3 regions of the Alkalimonas mucilaginosa genome follow, and region 3 is predicted to be linked to each of the others. Evidence: riboswitches for the same ligand, from Rfam matches in the RefSeq annotation. Region 3 holds a riboswitch; each other region holds the start of a gene.

Evidence for each region. Region 3 has a riboswitch for cyclic di-GMP ahead of QWF21_RS00195 (DUF3718 domain-containing protein). Riboswitches for the same ligand answer to the same signal wherever they lie in the genome.
Region 1: it holds a riboswitch for cyclic di-GMP, as region 3 does, so the genes downstream of both, QWF21_RS16555 (porin) here and QWF21_RS00195 (DUF3718 domain-containing protein) in region 3, are expected to answer to the same signal.
Region 2: it holds a riboswitch for cyclic di-GMP, as region 3 does, so the genes downstream of both, QWF21_RS07340 (OmpA family protein) here and QWF21_RS00195 (DUF3718 domain-containing protein) in region 3, are expected to answer to the same signal.

The regions. Positions count from the first base shown of each region.
Region 1 covers NZ_JAUGZK010000017.1:60,705-67,291, forward strand. Annotated here, with positions in the region: gene QWF21_RS16535 (flagellar assembly protein T N-terminal domain-containing protein) at 1-146, shown strand, start outside; gene QWF21_RS16540 (hypothetical protein) at 242-1,240, shown strand; gene adiC (arginine/agmatine antiporter) at 1,289-2,623, shown strand; gene QWF21_RS16550 (Orn/Lys/Arg family decarboxylase) at 2,625-4,928, shown strand; cyclic di-GMP riboswitch class I at 5,021-5,109, shown strand; gene QWF21_RS16555 (porin) at 5,208-6,344, shown strand; gene QWF21_RS16560 (type 2 periplasmic-binding domain-containing protein) at 6,357-6,587, shown strand, end outside.
Region 2 covers NZ_JAUGZK010000004.1:210,111-216,697, reverse strand. Annotated here, with positions in the region: gene QWF21_RS07360 (FliG C-terminal domain-containing protein) at 1-845, opposite strand, end outside; gene fliF (flagellar basal-body MS-ring/collar protein FliF) at 826-2,559, opposite strand; gene QWF21_RS07350 (flagellar hook-basal body complex protein FliE) at 2,570-2,884, opposite strand; gene QWF21_RS07345 (sigma-54-dependent transcriptional regulator) at 2,899-4,212, opposite strand; gene QWF21_RS07340 (OmpA family protein) at 4,209-5,072, opposite strand; cyclic di-GMP riboswitch class I at 5,228-5,317, opposite strand; gene flhA (flagellar biosynthesis protein FlhA) at 5,634-6,587, opposite strand, start outside.
Region 3 covers NZ_JAUGZK010000001.1:40,798-47,384, reverse strand. Annotated here, with positions in the region: gene QWF21_RS00215 (bifunctional diguanylate cyclase/phosphodiesterase) at 1-674, opposite strand, end outside; gene QWF21_RS00210 (c-type cytochrome) at 804-1,265, shown strand; gene QWF21_RS00205 (cytochrome b/b6 domain-containing protein) at 1,318-1,974, opposite strand; gene QWF21_RS00200 (chorismate mutase) at 2,363-3,514, shown strand; gene QWF21_RS00195 (DUF3718 domain-containing protein) at 3,569-3,940, opposite strand; cyclic di-GMP riboswitch class I at 4,067-4,157, opposite strand; gene QWF21_RS00190 (MBL fold metallo-hydrolase) at 4,241-5,647, opposite strand; gene QWF21_RS00185 (Na/Pi cotransporter family protein) at 5,637-6,587, opposite strand, start outside.

The DNA.
Region 1 (6,587 bases), on a different contig from region 3:
GAGACAATACCCGCTTTCGTATCAGCCCACTCACAGTCCGTATTACTGAGCTGGGCTTCGACTGGGCCATCGCCGTGAGCAGCAACGAACAATTATTAAGCAATGTGCAGGTTGGTGATGTCGCCACAAAATTAACAGAAAGATAATTTAAGTTTCAGTAGCTTGACTTATTCAGGGTTAATTCTAAAGTTTAGGTACAGTTCTTAACGATAAAACGAGTGATCTCGTTACGTTGATGCCTATGACTAAATACGGAAAAGGCTTTTTCTGTGGCCTTTGTCTGGTTTCGATAACCAGTTGCAGCAACCTGCCAGCGAACTCCATCGCTGTCAGCCACCTGGAATACAACGATCACCTGCGCTCTTCAGCTCGCTCTCAACTACTCACCAATGTCATTGGGTTGCAGTACCACGATGCCCCCTACTTTCTGACAGCAACCTCTGTGGTCAGTCAGCTAAGCCGTGAAAGCAGTATCAGCGCAGAGTTGGCGATACGTCCTCCAACCGATGATGCCGCAGGCACTCTCGGAGGTTCTCTTACTTTTACGGAATCCCCTACAATCAGTTATACCCCTTTGCAAGGGGAAAGTTATGCCCGCTTACTGCTGACACCGTTGCCACCGGCATTGATCCTGGCCTTAGCCGAGTCAGGCTGGCCGGTTGATCTGTTACTGCAATTAAGTGTTCGCTCCATCAATGGGATCCAGAATGATCACGAACAAGGAGCACAGTTCTTTGAGCTCACTCAGCTTCTTAGAATGATGCAGTTAAATCATGAACTCACTATCCATATTCAACGTGATAACAGCGAGTACCAGGCAACATTTCTACTTAATCCAAAGCTAAACGATGCCGCTCAGCAACGGCTTTTTATGTTAAGGAACCAGCTTGGATTGACAGGCGAAATACCAGCAAGCTTTCATATCCACTTTAAATTTTTCCCAACTGAAGCTAATGAGCTAGCCATCGTCACTCGTTCGATGCTGGATGTACTGACGATGCTGGGGCAAGGAGTAACAAAGAAAACCATTGCATCACAAAGCCCACGCCTGAACATCGAGCGCAGTCAGCAACCACCTATACATGCCTATGCATCAGCCCGCTATCGTGATCACTATTACTGGATTGGTATCCATGATTACCAAAGCCAACAACTCTTTATGCTCACCCAGCTACTGTATGAACTCACCAGTACTACAGAGCAAAACATTTCTCCTGTCTTAAGCATTAGCAGCTCATAACTGAATACTTTAACAGCATGATGGTTTCATCAACACAAAGAGGTAACAATGGCGGAACAAAATCGACAGGTTGGTGTCATTGCGGCAACGCTGATGGTGGCAGGAAACATGATGGGATCGGGGGTTTTTTTACTACCTGCCAGTCTCGCAGCTACCGGTGGAATCGCTATCTTTGGCTGGCTGGTTACCATCACAGGAGCCATAGCGCTGTCCATTGTTTATGCAAAGATTTCATCTTTAGATAGTAGCCCGGGTGGCTCCTATGCCTATGCCCGACGTGCCTTTGGCCCAGTACTAGGGTATCAAACCAACATGCTCTATTGGTTGGCTGCCTGGGTCGGAAATGTCGCCATAGTAGTCGTTGGGGTTGGCTATCTTAGTTACTTTTTCCCGGTACTAAGCCAACCAATGGTTGCAGGCTTAGTTGGGTTGGCTATTCTGTGGTTCTTCGTTGGCTTAAATATTATTGGGCCTGGCCTTACTACCAAAGTTCAATCTGTCACAACCAGTTTTGCGCTGGTGCCAATTTTTGGGGTTGCTGTCTTTGGTTGGTTCTGGTTCAGCAGCGATACCTACATGGCAGCCTGGAATGTAACGGAATACGGCAGTGTTGGTGCCATCCAAAGCGTGCTTAGTGTTACCCTTTGGGCCTTTATCGGTGTGGAAACGGCTTCAGTGGCCGCCGGCGTGGTGAAAAACCCTGCCAGGAATGTTCCTATCGCAACCATTGGTGGTGTCTTGATCGCAGCTATCTGCTATGTGCTGTCCTGTACCGCTATTATGGGCATAGTTCCCAATGAGGTGCTGCGGGAAAGCGCATCTCCTTTTGGCGAGGCTGTGCGAATCGCCATTGGCGACTTTGGTGGCGCTGTTGTAGCACTATGTGCCGCTATCGGCTGTCTTGGCTCTTTAGGCGGCTGGATCCTTGTGGCGGGTCAAAGCGCTAAAGCCGCAGCTGACGATACCTTATTTCCCCCTATTTTCTCAAAAGTAAATCAGCACGGTACCCCCGTTGCGGGCTTACTCATAGTTGGCTTGCTGATGACAGCTTTACAGCTCATGACCATCTCACCTACAGCAACCGAACAGTTTAATGTCGTGTCCTCAGTCACCGTACTATTCACCCTGGTGCCCTATCTCTATACCTGCTGCGCCCTGTTGCTAATTGGCAAAGGGCATTTTGGTGAAAAAACGTTGTTCTTTAAAGGTATCGTGATCATTGCCTTTACCTACTCGCTCTGGGCTGTGATTGGGACTGACCCCACACAAGTCGTTTGGGCTTTTATCATCATCATGGCCACGCTTGCTATGTACACCATCAATTACAACCGCAAGCATCAACCCGTGTATCCACTGGATGCAATGGACAAATCAGGAGATTAGTATGCTAAGTAGAACAAACAAACCACTTACACAGCGTATTTTATTAATTGATGACACTCTGTCAGAGTACAACAGCACCAGAGGTAGAGTGCTGGCTGAATTGATTCATGAATTTCAGCAATGTCATGCCGAAGTTGTGCAAGCCATTTCCTATGATGATGCACAGGCAGCAATTGTATCTGATGCAGGTTTGCACGCTTGTTTGCTGGACTGGACTTTGGGTAACAACGATAGCAAAAGCCATCAGCAAGCAATGGAGTTATTGCGCATCATCCGTAGCCGCAATGCGACAATGCCCATTTTTCTTATGGCTGATAAAGCCGCAAAACACAGCCTGACACTCGAAGCAATGGAACTGGCTGATGAGTTCATCTGGTTGCTTGAAGATACCGCCCCATTTATCGTAGGTAGAGTTTTGGCTGCTGTTCGGCGTTATCTGGAAAAGCTATTACCCCCATTTACTGATGCCTTGTTACGTTACAGTCAACAGGATGAGCATTCATGGGCAGCGCCTGGTCATCAAGGAGGAATTGCTTTTACTAAAACAGCTATCGGCCGGATATTTTTTGATTTTTTCGGTGAGAATCTGTTTCGCACTGATGGTGGTATCGAACGCGGCAATCTGGGCTCAATTCTTGACCATAGTGGCCCGGTGAAAGATTCCGAAGATTTTGTCGCCAGGATATTTGGCGCCCACGCATCCTATGCTGTACTCACTGGAACCTCCGGCTCAAACCGCGCCATTTTCATGGCGTGTGTTGGAGAAAACCAATTTGCCTTATGCGATCGCAATTGCCACAAGTCAATAGAACAAGGATTGGTGTTAACCGGTGGCATCCCAGTATATTTAACACCTAGCCGCAATCGATACGGCATCATAGGCCCGTTGCTACCAGACCAATACGATGCCAGCCGGATCCAGCAACAACTGGAAGAGCACCCTTTAGCCGCTCAGGCACAGGGTAATAAAGCAACTTTTGCCGTCGTGACGAACTGTACTTATGATGGCATGTGCGCCCATGCAGAACAAGTCGAGGAACTACTTGCGGCCAGTGTCGATCGTATTCATTTCGATGAGGCATGGTACGGTTATGCACGCTTCAATCCCATGTATCAGGGACGCTATGCCATGCGTGGATCTCCCAGCGAGCATGCGCCAGATGCACCAACCGTGTTCGCAACCCATTCAACACACAAGTTGCTGGCTGCATTGTCTCAATCTTCTTACATCCATATTCGCAATGGCAAAAGACCGATAGAACATAGCCGCTTTAATGAGTCTTTTGTGTTGCAGGCATCCACTTCACCGCTCTACAGCCTCTTTGCCTCCAATGAGGTGGGAGCTGCGATGATGCAAGGTGATAGTGGCTACAGCCTTACCCAAGATGCGATTAGGGAAGCCGTAGACTTCCGTCAGGCTCTGGCTCGTGCAGAGCGTGAGTTTAAACAAAAAGGGGATTGGTTTTTTAGTAGTTGGAATGCACCACAGATCAAAGACCATAAAAGTGGCAGCCTGGTTGATTTTGCCGATGCAGATCCAGATCAATTGTGCAGCGACCCTGCCTGTTGGGTATTGGAACCAGGTGCCAGTTGGCATGGTTTCTCTGGTTTGAGCAAAGGCTGGTGTTTGCTCGACCCCATCAAAGCAGGTATTTTGGTGCCAGGTATGGCAGACAACGGCACTCTAAGCGAACATGGCATTCCGGCGGCAGTGGTGAGTGCCTATCTGTATCAAAACAATATTATTCCATCCAGAACCACTGACTTTATGGTGCTGTGCCTGTTCAGTATTGGCATTACCAAAGGGAAATGGGGGACATTGCTAAATGTACTGCTGTCATTTAAACGCCACTACGATGCCAACACCGATCTGGCGCACGCCTTACCAAAGCTGCTTGCTCAGGCGCCAGAGCGTTATCAGGGCATGGGGCTTAAAGATCTATGCAACGAAATGTTCGCCTATATGCGCGCCAGCCAGATGGATGCGTTGCAGGCAGCAGCCTTTGATCAATTGCCAGCAATTGCCATGACACCTCGGGCCGCTTTTCAGCGCTTACAACAAGATGAAGCCGAGCTATTAACACTGGAGCAAGCCGCCAACCGGATCACCGCAGTCGGTATCATGCCATACCCACCAGGCATCCCCATCGTAATGCCAGGCGAAAACCTCGGCCCGATAGATGGCCCCTGGCTGCAATACATTCAGTCACTTCAAAACTGGGGCAACACCTTCCCAGGTTTTGAAAAAGAAGTAGAGGGTGCTGTGCACAAAGATGGCCAATACCACTTTTGGTGCCTGCCCTGAGCGTCATTCACCTGCAGCCCTGGTGATAAACCGGGGCTTGGTACTTTATTCGGTATTACTTTACAGGTCTGACCATTATCTGTACAATCCGCGCCTCATCCTGGCAAGTCAGCTGAAAAGCTGAACACGCAAAGTCATGGGCCTAACGGAACTGAATTCCTATGGCAGCCAGACTGCACCTCTTCAAGCATTGGCTTGCCTCGATGGAAATTGCACTGTGTTAACAGCTGGATTGCCAAAGCACAGTGGTACAATCAACTACCGGGGTAGACATTCAACATGGTATCAAAGATCAAACAACTCAGCCTGGCTGTGCTACTGGCAGCAACCGCTTCAGCCGCACAGGCAGATGTTCGTTTCAATGGTTTTGCCTCCATCAAAGCAGGCAGCACATTATCAAGTTCAGATAACTTGTATGGTTATGATAAAGAAGTCGACTTTAAAAATGAGTCACTTTTTGCACTGCAGGTGCAGGCCGACTTAGCCGACCGTTTGTCAGTAACCGCTCAATTGATGGGCCGTGGTGCCAACGACTTCAAAGCAGAATTTGAGTGGGCTTATTTAACTTATGAGCTGAATCAGCAGACGCGGATCAATGCTGGCCGTCTGCGGACCCCCTTTTACCGCTACTCCGATTTCATGGATGTTGGTTATGCCTATGATTGGGCCCGGGTTCCTAACTCGGTCTACAACTTGGATTTTAATAATCTGGAAGGCGTTTCATTGGTACGTTTTGGTCAATTGGGTACGGTTGACTCCACCTTACAATTCATCCTGGGCAGCTACAGCGGCACCACCAACATGACTCCGGTGCCATTCGATGCCAATATCGACCGGGTGGCAGGGGCTACCTGGGAACTGACACAAGGCAATTTCAGCGCCAGACTTGCTTATTTAACCGGTAAATTAACCATGGTGGATCAGGATGGCGAACTGTCCGGTTTGCTGAACCTGCTGGAGCAGTCTGGTTTTGCTGACACCGCCAGCCAAATCCGCATTGATGATGCCCGCAGTGCTTTTATGGGTCTAGCACTTGGCTACGACAATGGCAGTCTGGTCTTGAGTGGTGAAATCGTCCGTGCCCGTACCAAAGATACCGTGATCCCAACGCAGAATGGTTTTTACCTGTCAGCTGGCTATCGCATCAACAGCTACACACCTTTTGTTAGCTTTGAGCGTCGTGATAACGAAGGACGGTCTGAAATTTACCAGGCGATGGCCGAAGGCAACCCGCTCCGCCCTTTCGTTGCTGAGACCGTGGAATACTTCACCATCCAGCGCGATACCTGGAATATCGGCAGCCGTTACGATTTCCATCCATCTGCCGCACTGAAGATGCAGTTTAGCTCGCAGAAAAATAAAGTGGCCGATCGCCGTGATCAGTTGCTGACCGTCGGCATTGATTTGGTATTTTAAGGAGCCATCGCTATGAAAAAAACTCTGATTGCTGCATTCGCTCTGGTTTCCACGCTGTGTTCAGCCGAGATTGCTATTATCGCCCACCCGGCAGCGGCCGATGTCAGCCTGGAAGAAGTGTCTCGCATTTATATGGGACGCGCTGGTAGCCTGATGCCAGTTAACCTGCCAGAGAACCATGCCCTGCGTGATCAGTTCGAGCAGGAAGCTCTGGGTCGCAGCCCGGCACAAATGAAAGCTTAC
Region 2 (6,587 bases), on a different contig from region 3:
ATAATGTTGTTTAGCAGCTCTGCCTCACAGCCTTTGAGCGCAACCACCCATAGTTCATCCGGAATTTCATTGAGCAAATACGCCAATACATCCGCATTTTGCCGCGCCAGCGAGCCAAAGTCGTACATTTTGTCCTGCACCGCTTCCGCCGTTTCTACATTGTGCAGTTTCAGTAAATCCATGATCTCGGCTTTATCCCCGCGGTACCGGTTCATGATTTCGGCTACTTTTTCCACCCCATTTACCCGGGCCCCAACCTGCTCTCCAACGTAAGCAATGCAGGCATCCAGTGTATGGCGTAAATCATCCATCACGTGTTCACTTACTTCGCGTAAACTGGCAATCCGATACAAAATATCGTCATGCTTCGGTTTGGGAAACAGCATAATCACGGCAGATGCCTGCTCGGCTGGTAAAAATGCCAGCAGCAGTGCTTGCATCTGGATATGCTCTTGCTCTAAAAAGCGCGCCAACAGCTCTGCTGGCACCCATTCCAACCGGCGAATATCATCTGCCAGTGCACCGCCATAGATATCATCCAGCATACCCCGCGCCAGCTTGCGCCCGACAGCCCTGTCCAGCGCTCGTTCCAGATAAAGCCGGGAAGCACCACTGACACCACTCTCACTGCGGTAGCAATCAAAGAAGTCCTGCAAAATCAACGCAACATCTTCTTGCGTCACATTGGTGATTTTCGCCATCCGCTCAGACAAAGCCTGGACTTCATGCCGGTTCAGCTTTTTAATGATACCGGCTGCATTTTCTTCGCCCATGCTCAACAATAAAATGGCCGCCCGATCCAGATCGGTGATGCTGCGGCCAGACTCAGATCTTAGTTGATTCAATGCTGACTCCCTGCTCTACCCAATATTTAATCACTGCGGTGACCCGCTCAGACTCTTTGCTGGCTAACAGCTGCATATGAGCAATTTGCTCAGCAAATTCAGAGCCAACCTGTGGCAAGCTAATGACGTTAAAGCCAGGCTGCGGCATATCCCCGCTGTTTGCTTGACGATTGTCTGTCGCACTGTCATTCAGCGAAGCTGCCTGACGGTCAGACAATGCTGCAACCGGCTCATCTTGCGGCAGAGCAGCCGTCGGTTCGGTATCCAGAGGGCGTTGCTTTTTGCCACTGATCAGATGATTGACCAAGGGCCGGACCCCAAACAGAATAAGCGCCAGCGCAATTAAGCTGCCAAACAAGTAACGGGCGTATTCTCTGATCTCCGGCAACTGCCACCAGGGCAAACCCGCCAGTGGGGTGGTCAGGGGCGCTACCGGCATAAAATCAAAACTGGTAATATTGAACTGGTCACCACGCTCGGCCTGAAAGCCGGTCGCAATTTTGACCATCTCACCCAATTGCTGCAGTTGCGCCTCGGTCCAGCCTTCCTCGCCGGCGGCTCCCTGATTCACCAACACCGACACACTCATTGACCGGAGCCTCCCCACTTCATAGCGGGTGTGGGTCACCGCCCGGCCACTCTCAAACTGCCGGCTGCTTTCATTGCGTTCAGAGGTACGCTGATTATTGTCTGCGGCTTGCTGATCGGCCGGCAGGGGTGGCTGATTTGCCAACGCGCCAGGGATCCCCATGGCCAGTTGATCCAGCATGGTATCTGTTTTCACCGACTCGGAGCGAAGCACTGAGGCAGGATCGATGGCTTCACGGGTTTCTTCGACCACACTAAAATCAACATCAGACGACACCTGAATGCGGTAGTTGCCATCGCCTAAAATAGGGAGCAGCATAATGGCAGCACGCTGTTCGATATTGCGTTCCAGCTTCTGCACAAAGGCGAGTTTCTTATCTGTTTCTTTGCCGATTGGGGCATCGTCGTACAAATCACCGGTCAGCAACCGGCCTCGTTGATCCACCACCGATACATTGCGGGGATCCAATCCGGAGACACTCCCAACAATCAGGCTCACAATCGCCTCGACCTGATTACCGCTTAGCTCATAGCCCGGCGCTAAATCCACCATCACCGAAGCTGCGGATTTCTCTTCCTGCCGGCCAACAAACAAACTCCGTTTCGGAATAGCCATATGCACCCGGCTGTTACGAATACCATCCATGGTAATAATGGTACGTGCCAACTCACCTTCCAAGGCATGCTGATACTGCATGGACTCCATAAACTGACTGGTTCCCATCGTGACTTTGTCACCAATAGTCGACAGCCCCTCAGGCATGGCAGCTTTGACACCGCGAGCCGCCAGCATAATGCGCGCATCAGCTAAACGATTTTGTGGCACCATGATATTGCCGGTGTTGGTATCAATACGAAAAGTGACCTTCTCCCGGTCCAGTATTTCCAGAATTCCAGCTTTGTCGTAATGCTCCTGGTTGCCATAGAGCGGCACATAATTCTTGGCGGAAGTCCAAAGAATTAACACAATGGTGGCCGCCACCAGCGTTGCCAGCAAGGCAATGGACGCAATGCTCCGGTCCCCGGCCTGCAACCAGCTGAAACGGCTGGACAGGTTAATAACCTTCTCCCGCAAGTTACTGTCACTGGCAGCCGCTGGCGTGGCTTTTACAATTTCACCTTTCATCACAGTGTCCTTACAATGACATCCGCATCACATCATCGATGCCGCTCAATACTTTATTGCGTACCTGCAGCAACATAGAGAAACTTAAATCCGCTTTTTGGCTCGCAACCATAGCGCCAACCACATCATCGCTGCGACCGGTATCCACAGCCGTCATCAGATCCGCGGCAATATTCTGTTGCTGGTTTACCGCGCGAATGACCTGGGAAAAATCACTGCTGATGCCGCTGTCATTGCGGGCAGGCGCAATGCCTTCATTCCCGGCGACTTGCTGCAACCTGGTCATCATGTCCAGCATCTGGCTTTGACTGTTTACGGGTGAAATCATCATCGTTATCCTTAAGAAGCTAATGCATCAATGTTGACACCATGCTCACGCATGGCAGCTAATTTGTAACGCAGGGCACGGGTGCTCACCCCCAATGCCTGGGCAGTGAGTGTACGGTGACCGTTGAACTTGTTGAGTACATTTAAGATGTAATCAAACTCAGCATTTTTCTTGCTTTGTTTTAACAAACTGGCGCAAATCGCCGCCGCTTGTGGATGGCATTGCGGTAAATTCAGATCGGCAATTTGCAGCTCCATACCACGAGCCATCACCAATGCCCGCTGCATCACATTCTCCAGCTCACGCACATTGCCCGGCCAGTTGTATTGCAGCAGCACATTCGCCGCGTCACGACTTAAGCGATAGTTGCCATTGCCGTATTTTTGAAGAAAGAACTCCGCCAGTGGCAAAATATCGTCCCGCCGCTCACGCAAGGCCGGCCAACTGAGTGGCAACACATCCAGCCGGTAAAATAAATCTTCCCGGAATAAGCCTTGCTCCACCTGGCTGCGCAGATTTTTGTTGCTGGCGGCAATCACGCGAATATCCAGCTTGATGCGATGGTTGCTGCCCAGCCGCTCTACTTCACGCTCCTGCAGTACCCGCAACAGCTTGGCTTGCAGCGCCAGCGGTAGCTCTGAAATTTCATCCAGCAAAATAGTGCCGCCATTGGCGGCTTCAAATTTACCAATCTGCTGGTTTACGGCCCCGGTAAAGGCGCCTTTGTTGTGGCCAAATAACATGGCTTCTAACATATGTTCAGGAATGGCAGCGCAGTTCACCGCAATAAAAGGCTGGTCGGCACGATCTGAAGCCTGATGAATAAAGTTAGCCAAACGCTCTTTACCTGTGCCGGACTCGCCAAGGATCAACACACTGGCTTCTGTTTGCGCGGCCCGGTTGGCCAACTGCAAAATCTGCCGGCTTGCATGCGAAACCGCGACCAGATCTTGTAAGCCCCGGCTCATTGCTGTGGCATTGCGAATGGACGTTTTTAACTGAGACGTAAAAAAAGGCTTCAGTAAATAATCAATTGCGCCGCTTTGTAAGGTATCGGATGCTACTACACTTTGGTCGTTACCCACCATGCTGATAATTTGTGCTGACGGCAGCTTGCGACACACCAGACTGACCAAATCCGGCAACGCCATTTGTGTCATATCGCAATCGATAAACACCAGCGCCGGTTCATAATCATGGCACAAGCTGACGATGTCAGTAACCTGGGCGGTATGCAGCAGTTGATAGCCTTCACTACAGATACATTGGCGGATTTCCGCATCCGGCTGTTGTTGTGCTATCCAAAGGACATAAGCAACATTCATCGAGTAGTAACCTCCTGTTCTGTTCCTGCGCGAATAAGTCGGACGGTAACCCGACTGTTCGTCGCTCCAGACGCGCCTTGGTGATGTAACAATGGGTAGCGATTACCATGGGCCCTCACCTCCAACATGGCGGCTTTGACACCCAGCTCGATCAGCTGTGCAGCCACTTCATCGGCTCTTTCTTTTGATACCAGTCGGTTGGCTAACGAGGTACCCACATCATCACTGTGGCCATCAATCAGAATTTTGTGGACGGATGGATCAAATTGCAGATAACGCACCAGTTGAGCCAACTGCGCCAGCTGTGGTCGGGTGAGAGTACGCTGGCCAGCTTCAAATGGAATGTCGCTATCTCTGGCTTGTTGCCAGGACAGCGGTGCCATCTGTGCGATGCAGCGGCGAAACTGCGCGACAGCTTCCGCGCCACGCACACTGGTGAGTAACAGTGGTTGTACCTGACCCGGAGCACCCAACTCGAACTCCAGCCAATGGCCGGATTGTATCTGTTGCAATAGCGGCAAAGCCGCTGCGATAAAGCTAACCTGCCGGTCGTGGTACAACTCAGCACTGTAAGGATAGGAGCTAGTGGCAACGATGCGCTGCTGCCAGTCTGCAGGCCGGGCCATCACACTGGCCTCGGTTAACGCCTGATGCGGTTGTATCAATTCCAATTCCAGCCGCAGAGAATAACCGGGCTCTACCAGGAAACTTACCTGGCCAAAACCACGAACTTCCTGTTGCATACGGCAATAAAAGGCACTGCCGTGCAACTGCCAGTCAGCCCGTTCCGCCGGTTGCACCAGCACAGGTGCAGGCAGGGCACCAGCTGCGGCAGTGAACCAGAGAGTCAGAAATACCATAGACACATCGTAAACCTTTTAATAAACCACAACGGTCACTGCCAGGCAGCAACACCAAGGTTGAAGAAACTAAAAGGAAAACTGCATAGAAAAGCGCTCTGCTTTGCAGCGGACAGCCGCGCAGACAGAGGCAACCCAGAAGGATGCCGCTAAGCTAATGCAACCCCGCTATCGTAGCGTACACATACGCTGTAGACCGGAGGCTTTGCGTCCTGCCCTTTCGGTGCAGTTTGCCTTTTAATTGTCTTAACATTTTTCATAAACAGCAGTGCTGATTATGAATTGAAACTGAACAAATTAAACGATAACTAAATCAGTACCATAAGGCAAGCATATTTTCTTGCACCATGGTGTTTACTTTTTAAAATCAAAGGCTTATCGCCGTACATTTTTTCACCTATCACAAATACACTGCCGTAACTGTTCGGACCAGAGTAGCTTATGCAAGACATTAATGTTAATAAACCGGTGCCATTTCGCCAGGAAATGCAACCATAGCACCGGGCTGTGACCAGCAGATGACAGCCCACTATTCAGCCTGGCTGACCGTTCAATCACCACTTAACCCAAGGCCCCAATCACGTTAACCCGCACCGTTTCCGGGATTTCATTGTAGGACAACACCGCCAGTGAGTTTTGCGTAAAAGTACGGGCATAACGTGCCAGCAAAGGTCTTAATTGTGGCACCACTACCAGGGCTGGTGTTAAACCTTGCTGCTGCATCTGGCTGCTGATCAGTGGCATATGGCGCTGAAACTGACTGAGCAGATTGGGCGCAACCGGAAAACTATCCAGCGCCACCTTACCCGCCTGCATCGCCTGGTTCAGCGCACTTTGCAGCGTTTGCTCCAGCTTCTCATCCAGCGTATAAGCACTGAGCTCTTCTTTGTCACCACTGATTTGCCGCACCAGCGCCCGCTGCAAAGCGCAGCGCACATCGGACGTGAGCAGAATAGGATCTTTGGTCACCTCGCTGCTGTCGAGCAGGGTGCTGGCAATGCTGAGAATATCACCAAGACTGACCTGTTCACGTAGCAACAGGCGGTATACCTTCAGCTGCACAGTATCACTCAGGGCTTTATCCAGGGCTTCGGCCAGTACTGGTGCTACCGCAGCCAGTCGCTTATTCAGTTGTTTTACATCTTCATACACAAAGAGATCGGCCAAATGCTCTTTAATGACTTTGCCGGCATGGGTGGCGATCACGGTAGCCAGATCCACCACCGAGTACCCCAGGTTCAGAGCTTTCGCCCGGTTGTCAGCTTCAACCCAGACGGCCTCCAGGCCATAGGCCGGATCCCGGGTTATTTCCCCATCCAACTGGCCATAGACTTCACCGGTGTTCAGTGCCAGTAACTGCTGCGGATTTAACCGGCCGGTTGCTAAGGGCACCCCCGCCAGTTTGATACGGTATTCCTGCGGGTTTAACTGCAGGTTATCCCGCACCCGCACTTCGGGTAACAAAAAACCGCTCTGTTCAGACAAGGTTTTACGAATGCCACGCAAGGTCTGCAC
Region 3 (6,587 bases):
ACATCATCAATATAAACTGGGACAATCAGGCTGGTCATCCACCGCTGCCAAATGGCATCAAAATAAACCGGTGTCCAACGCGGGATCCTGGCAGGGTTGTGCTCGGGAGTGGCCAGGTTAAAAAAAACATCCTGATGGAAATTGTGTTCCGCATCAATCTCCAGTGCCCAATCGGCGGGTGAGATCCGAATAAAGTGATCGTAGCTAATAAAATAAAAATTAAAGAAATCTTGCCGCATCATGGTCGCAATGGCTTCCCAACTACCCGCCGTAGCGACAAACCAATGCTCTGCAGAAGTACCGACCTGCTGTCGGGATAAAAAAGCGCCGGAATCCGAGTACGGGTCCCTGACCCGGATGGCGCCATCATCCTGTGGCGCAGGCGCTGCGGCAGCAGGCGTATGTGCAGCCATTAATGACCGGCTAAAGAGCTGATTGGCAACCAGCGCTTTCTTTTCTTTTTGGCGAATGAGCTGCTCGATATGTTCTGCAGTACGATGCGCCAGCAGCGATAAGCTAGCCTGCTCTTGCTCCAACACTACAGCCCGCTGCAAATAAAGCACGCCCCAAAGTACCAGCCCCCCGGCACCTAAGGTACACAGAAAGACCAGCAGTGCCAGTTTCATACTCAATGAGCGTAGCCCGGTGGGTTTTTGGAAGTGCAGTTCTTTCACTACGAAGTGCCTGTGGTTGTTATCACTAATGGCCTAAACACTGGTTACGCTTTGAGCATACCATAAGATACTACACTTTTAGCGGCAAGTCCTTTAGTATGCCAACAGGACAAGACAACAGGAGTCACCATGAAAAAAAACCTGCTTTCAATTGCCTTACTCTGTTCTGGCGTAATGCTGAGCCAACCAGCTTTGGCCAATGCCTTTGAGAATGGCGAAGATGCTGTGACTTACCGTCAGGCAGCTTTCCAGATGATTCGATTTAATTTAGTCGATATCAATGAGATGTTTCGAGGCAATGTGCCTTACGATGTCGAGCGGGTACAGCGTAGAGCTGAAGCGCTGGCTACGTTAACGCAACTGCCTTGGGAAGCTTTTACTATCCCGGGAGCCGATCATGCCAGCGGCAAGGTTAAAGCCGCCTTGTGGCAAAACCTGGATGACTTTAATCAGCGCGGAGAGAAGTTTGCTGCCGATGCTGCAGCGCTGCATGAAGCTGCACAAGGTGGTGAGCGTCGGGCTATTCAAGGAGCCTTCCGTGAGTTTGCCAACAACTGCAAAGCTTGCCACGACAACTATCGGGCCGATTAAGCCTGGCTTGAGCAGCAGGGGCCTATGGCCCCTTTGACCTCTGCCCCTTTGATTAGTACGACAAGATCCGGATCAAGTCCGCCCCTTGCCACCAATAAAATGCCAGGCAAAAAAGCAAAACCAACCCAAAGAAGCTCCACCCCGTTTTCGGTGCCGGCACCTTCAGCTCGTCGGGAGCACTCAACTTGCCATGCAGCATCCCCATAATGACGTTATGATGACGCCAGCTATGCCAGATAGCAGCAACGATATGCACCAGCACTGCTATCAGTAAAATATCAATCCCAAGCTTGTGCCATCGGGTGGCCAAAGACACCATGTCGCTTGAGACATAACGCACCAGAGGGCCATCGGTAAAAATGTGATCGGTCGTCATCAGGCCCGAGACAAACTGTAACAACACCAATAGCAGCAAAGCGAAAATCATGTACGACGAAGCCGGGTTGTGCCCCATGACAGGTTCTGGCTGCCGTAAATAACGGATGGCTTTGAGCGGATTAGCCGCAAACTGGCTGAAACGGGCACTTTGGCTGCCATAAAATCCCCAACAAATTCGCGCCAACAATACTGCGGCCAGGGTATATGCCAGCAATTGGTGCCACTCCATCAATCCCTCGGTGCCGGTATACCAAAGCCCGGCCAACAGTGCTACTTGGCTCCAATGGAAAAAGCGCACCGCAGGATCCCACACTTTCTTCATAACCTTCATGCATAACTCCTGAATGTTACCCAATGGATTGCTAATTATGGCTGGATAGATACTCGCTAATGGCCACCCACTCAGTAAATGGGTTTGCAGCACAACCAACAACCTTGTGCCTGCGATTCTAGCATAAGCCATTAGTTGGCCACAGGATCACAAAAGAATATCAAACAAAGATACAACCGACAGCTATTTATTAGTTGACTTTAGCCATCCAGACTGATAAAAAAACCAGATGAAACGACGCACATTCAACACTTTCTTTTTTAGCTTCTTTACCACCCAATCCGGGAGGTAGTGTTGCGCGCGTGCTGAACACCTAAAACCTCCCACCATGGGAGGTTTTTTTTTGCCACCAAACACCGACACACTAATGCAACGAGGATGATCCGTGATGGAACTTACCGAAGTACGACAACAAATCCAACAGACTGATCAGGAGTTGCTGCAACTGCTGGCCAAACGACGCAAACTGGCTCTTGCGGTTGCTGAGGCAAAAATCAGCCAGAACAAACCCATTCGTGATCAACAGCGTGAGGAAGAGTTACTGCTGCGACTGATCGAGAGTGGCAAAACAATGGAGCTGGATGCACATTACGTCACCCGTTTATTTCATGTGATTATTGAAGACTCTGTACTGCAACAACAAGCCAAACTGCAGGGGGAGCTGCGGGGTATGCAAGGACCATCCGTCAAGGTTGCTTATCTGGGAGGTCAGGGTTCATACAGCTACTGGGCAACACAAAAATACTTTACCCGCCGTGCTGAGCAGATTATCGATATTGGCTGCGACAGCTTTAATGAGATCATCAAAGCGGTTGAAACCGGCCATGCCGATTATGCCGTACTACCGATAGAAAATACCTCTTCCGGCAGCATTAATGAGGTTTATGATCTGCTGCAACACACCCGTTTATCCATTGTTGGTGAGCTGACCCACCCGATAGATCACTGTGTACTGGGCCTGCCCGGCGCAGCCCTCAACCAAATCCGGCAAATCTGTGCTCACCCTCAGGTGATTGCTCAGTGCAGCCAGTTTTTGTTAGGCCTGACCAACATCAAGGTAGAGTATTGCGACAGCTCCTCCGATGCCTTTCAGCGGGTGCAGCAAAAACAGGACCCGACCATCGTAGCGATTGGTGGTGAAGCTGGTGGTAAAATCTATGGCCTGGAGGTACTGGCCCGGGATCTGGCCAATCAAAAAGACAATGTCAGTCGCTTTATCGTGGTCGCCCGTAAAGCCATCAGTGTGGCCAAGGCTATACCCGCCAAAACCACCTTTATTATGTTTACCGGCCAACAACCCGGTGCTTTGGTAGACGCCTTAACGGTATTAAAACGCCACGGCATCAGCATGGCTAAGTTAGAGTCACGGCCAATTCCGGGCAATCCATGGGAAGAAATGTTTTATGTCGATGTACTGGCCAATGCAGGCGACTACGCCATGACCCGGGCACTGGAAGAGCTAAACCGCATCACTAAATTTATTAAAGTACTTGGCTGCTACCCAAGTGAAGATATACAGCCAACTGAAGTACCGGCTTAGCACACAAAAAGAAGGCGCCACTCGGGCGCCTTCTATAAAACAGGGGGTGCCTACTTAGCTGTTAGCACGGGCACGAATGGATTCAATCACTGGCGAGCCAGAAAAGCCGTTGCTTTCTGCCCACTCAATATCACCAGAATTAGCAACCTGGCTGCCTGGTAACTGACGGATAATAAAGTCCGCAGTGTCGTTGGCATTGTGACGAATAGCATGACGCACCAGCGGCAAGCCATCACATACGATACCATCATAAACGTTGCGCAAGCGCAGACGGTGATCGCTAAGGGTTTTGCGTAAATCGTTACGGCTATCTGCTGCAACGTAGGAGCAAATAGACAGGGCAAGTTGTTGATCGGCCTGAGCCTGTGAGCTGAACACACCAGTGGCTGCAAGAACAGACGCTAAAGCTACAAATTTCAATTTCATTTTCTGGCTCCAAAAACAGTAATTAGTCAGAATCCATTCATCTTTGAATGGTGATTAGCTTGTGCTTGCGAAAGGTCGATATGACTACTGCTGTTTGCAGTTCACATTAAGGTCAGGACGACGCTTAATGGCAGCCCAGCTATCATGGGAAACGATGTTTCCTTTAGACCTGAAGCTTTGCGTGATCACCCTTTCGGATGTCTTGCCTTTCGAAGTGTGCACATAGTAACCAGTTCAAACGACTTTGGCAATAGCGTCATAAAAATTTCATCGTTTAAATAAGTGAACCGGTCGAACCGGTTAAAGACTTATTTGCTGGCCCTGTGAGGCTATCTCAACCTGGAGCCCGCGCTGGATCATTTCCTGCTGCAAGGCCTGTTGCGCTTTACTCTCACCGTGTACCAACCAGAATTTTGGCTGACCACCAATGGCCTCAGCCCACTGCAACAACTCACTTTGGCCAGCATGGGCAGAAAAGCCCCCTATGGTGTGGACTTTGGCTTTAACCACAATATCTTGGCCAAACAGCTTAATACGCTGCTCACCATCCACCAGCCGGCGTCCTAAAGTGCCTTGCGCCTGAAAGCCAACAAAAATCAGATGGTTCGAGTTCTTCCACAGATTGTGTTTGAAATGATGCACAATACGACCGCCATTGCACATCCCACTGCCAGCAATGATGATAGCCCCTTGTTTAAAGCGGTTAATGGCCATCGAGTCTTCCACTGTTTCCGATAGCTTCAGGATCGGTAAAAACGACGCCAGATCGCGCACGTTCTGCTGTTTTAAAACCCGGGTATCGTCAGGATCCATACTGTGGAAAAAGCGGTCGTAAATTTCAGTGATGCTAATGGCCATCGGACTGTCCAAAAACACAACTTTTTGTTTCAATTTACCCTGATGATACAACACCCCCAGGTAGTACAAGATTTCTTGCGAGCGGCCCAGTGCAAAAGCCGGAATATAAACATTACCGCCGGCCTCGTAGGCGGCATCCAGTGCCGCAGCAAACTCCGCGACGGTGTGCTCCACATCCTGATGATTGCGATCGCCATAGGTACTTTCCATCAGCACCACATCCGCATGCTCAATCTGCGCCGGATCGTGCATCAACACCGTAGCAGGATTTCCCAAATCACCGGAAAACACCAGATGCCGCATGCCTTGCCGGCCCTTCAACCAGAGCTGGACAATGGCCGAGCCCAGAATATGGCCTGCATCGTTAAACTCCAGCTCCATGCCGGGCATTGGTACCAACCGCTTGTTGTAGGGCTGAGGTTCGCATAAAGCCACTACCCGTTCAGCATCGCTTAACTGCATCACCGGCTGTATCTCTTTTTTTCCTGCCCTGGCTGCTCGTTTATTCTTCCATTCCAGATCTTTTAAATACAAATGTACTGAATCTTTTAACAACACAGGCAGTAACTCAGCGGTACCTTTGGTACAGTAAATTTTGCCATGAAAACCTTTGGCGACCAGCAAAGGCAATAAGCCACTGTGGTCAATATGAGCATGCGACAAAATCACCGCATCAATATCTTTGGGTCGGAACTGAAAACGGAATTTGTGCCACTCGCGTATCTGATCGCCCCCCTGCACCATACCGCAATCAAGCAGTATCTTTTTATCGTTTAATTCCAGTAAATAACAGGAGCCGGTGACTTGGCCAGCCCCTCCGATAAAGGTAAGTTGCGCATTAACTGGCATCGAGCTCTCCTATTTCTGTCGCTGTGCTCACGGCCTCTTGCTGCCGCTCATAGTATTGCTGGATCTGGGCAACCCCCAGCATGGCCTTGGTCAGGTGATGATCAAAACGACGCAGCTCAGCCAATCGTAACAACCACTCCCCCCCATGACCACTGTGCAAGGCTGCACTTAATTGCGCAGGGGCCACCAGTTGCTGTTTCTCCGCAGTACGCCAACGGCTAATCTCGCGATACAAGGCTGAAATCTGGCCTGTTCCGGCCGGTAAATCCAGCGCAGCTAACTGACGCCAGAATTCGGCTTCCAGCCGGATCCCGGCGCGATCATGTTCAAAGCGATGCTCCAGTTGCGGCAGCATTTGCAGCAAAAGCTCTACCCTCAGCTGGCTTTTCGCTAAAGCATTCAACAAATCGGACTCAGCAGATTGCAGCGGTTGTTGACCTAACTGGCTACTGAATCGGGCAATGGTGCGCTGCGACTGACGCAACTCATCCAATACCGACTGCTCCATCGGTTTATGATCCATACTGCCAGCCAAGCGACAAAACTGCTGCAACACATGCTGCTGCTCCATGGTCAATGTTTTAAGCGCCAGTGCCGGGATCGCCAGACTGGACTGATCCAACATCCGCAACCGATTGCTCGGCTCTCGACGAAAACGCCCATTTAACCACAACACCAGCCGGTCACTGATCGGCCACATCAGCAGTACCCCAAGCACGTTGAATAAGGTGTGAAACAAGGCCAGACTAAAAGCCGCATGGTGCACATCAAATAGCAACTGCTGCAACCACAATAACAACCACAGCAAAGGCTGCAGTAACATCAGCGCAACCACGGCAGTTATTACATTAAAAATCACATGCAACATCGCCAGCCGTTTGGCCTTGGCTGTTGCCGCCAGAGCAGAAAGAATAGCGGTCGAGGTAGTGCCCAGGTTAGA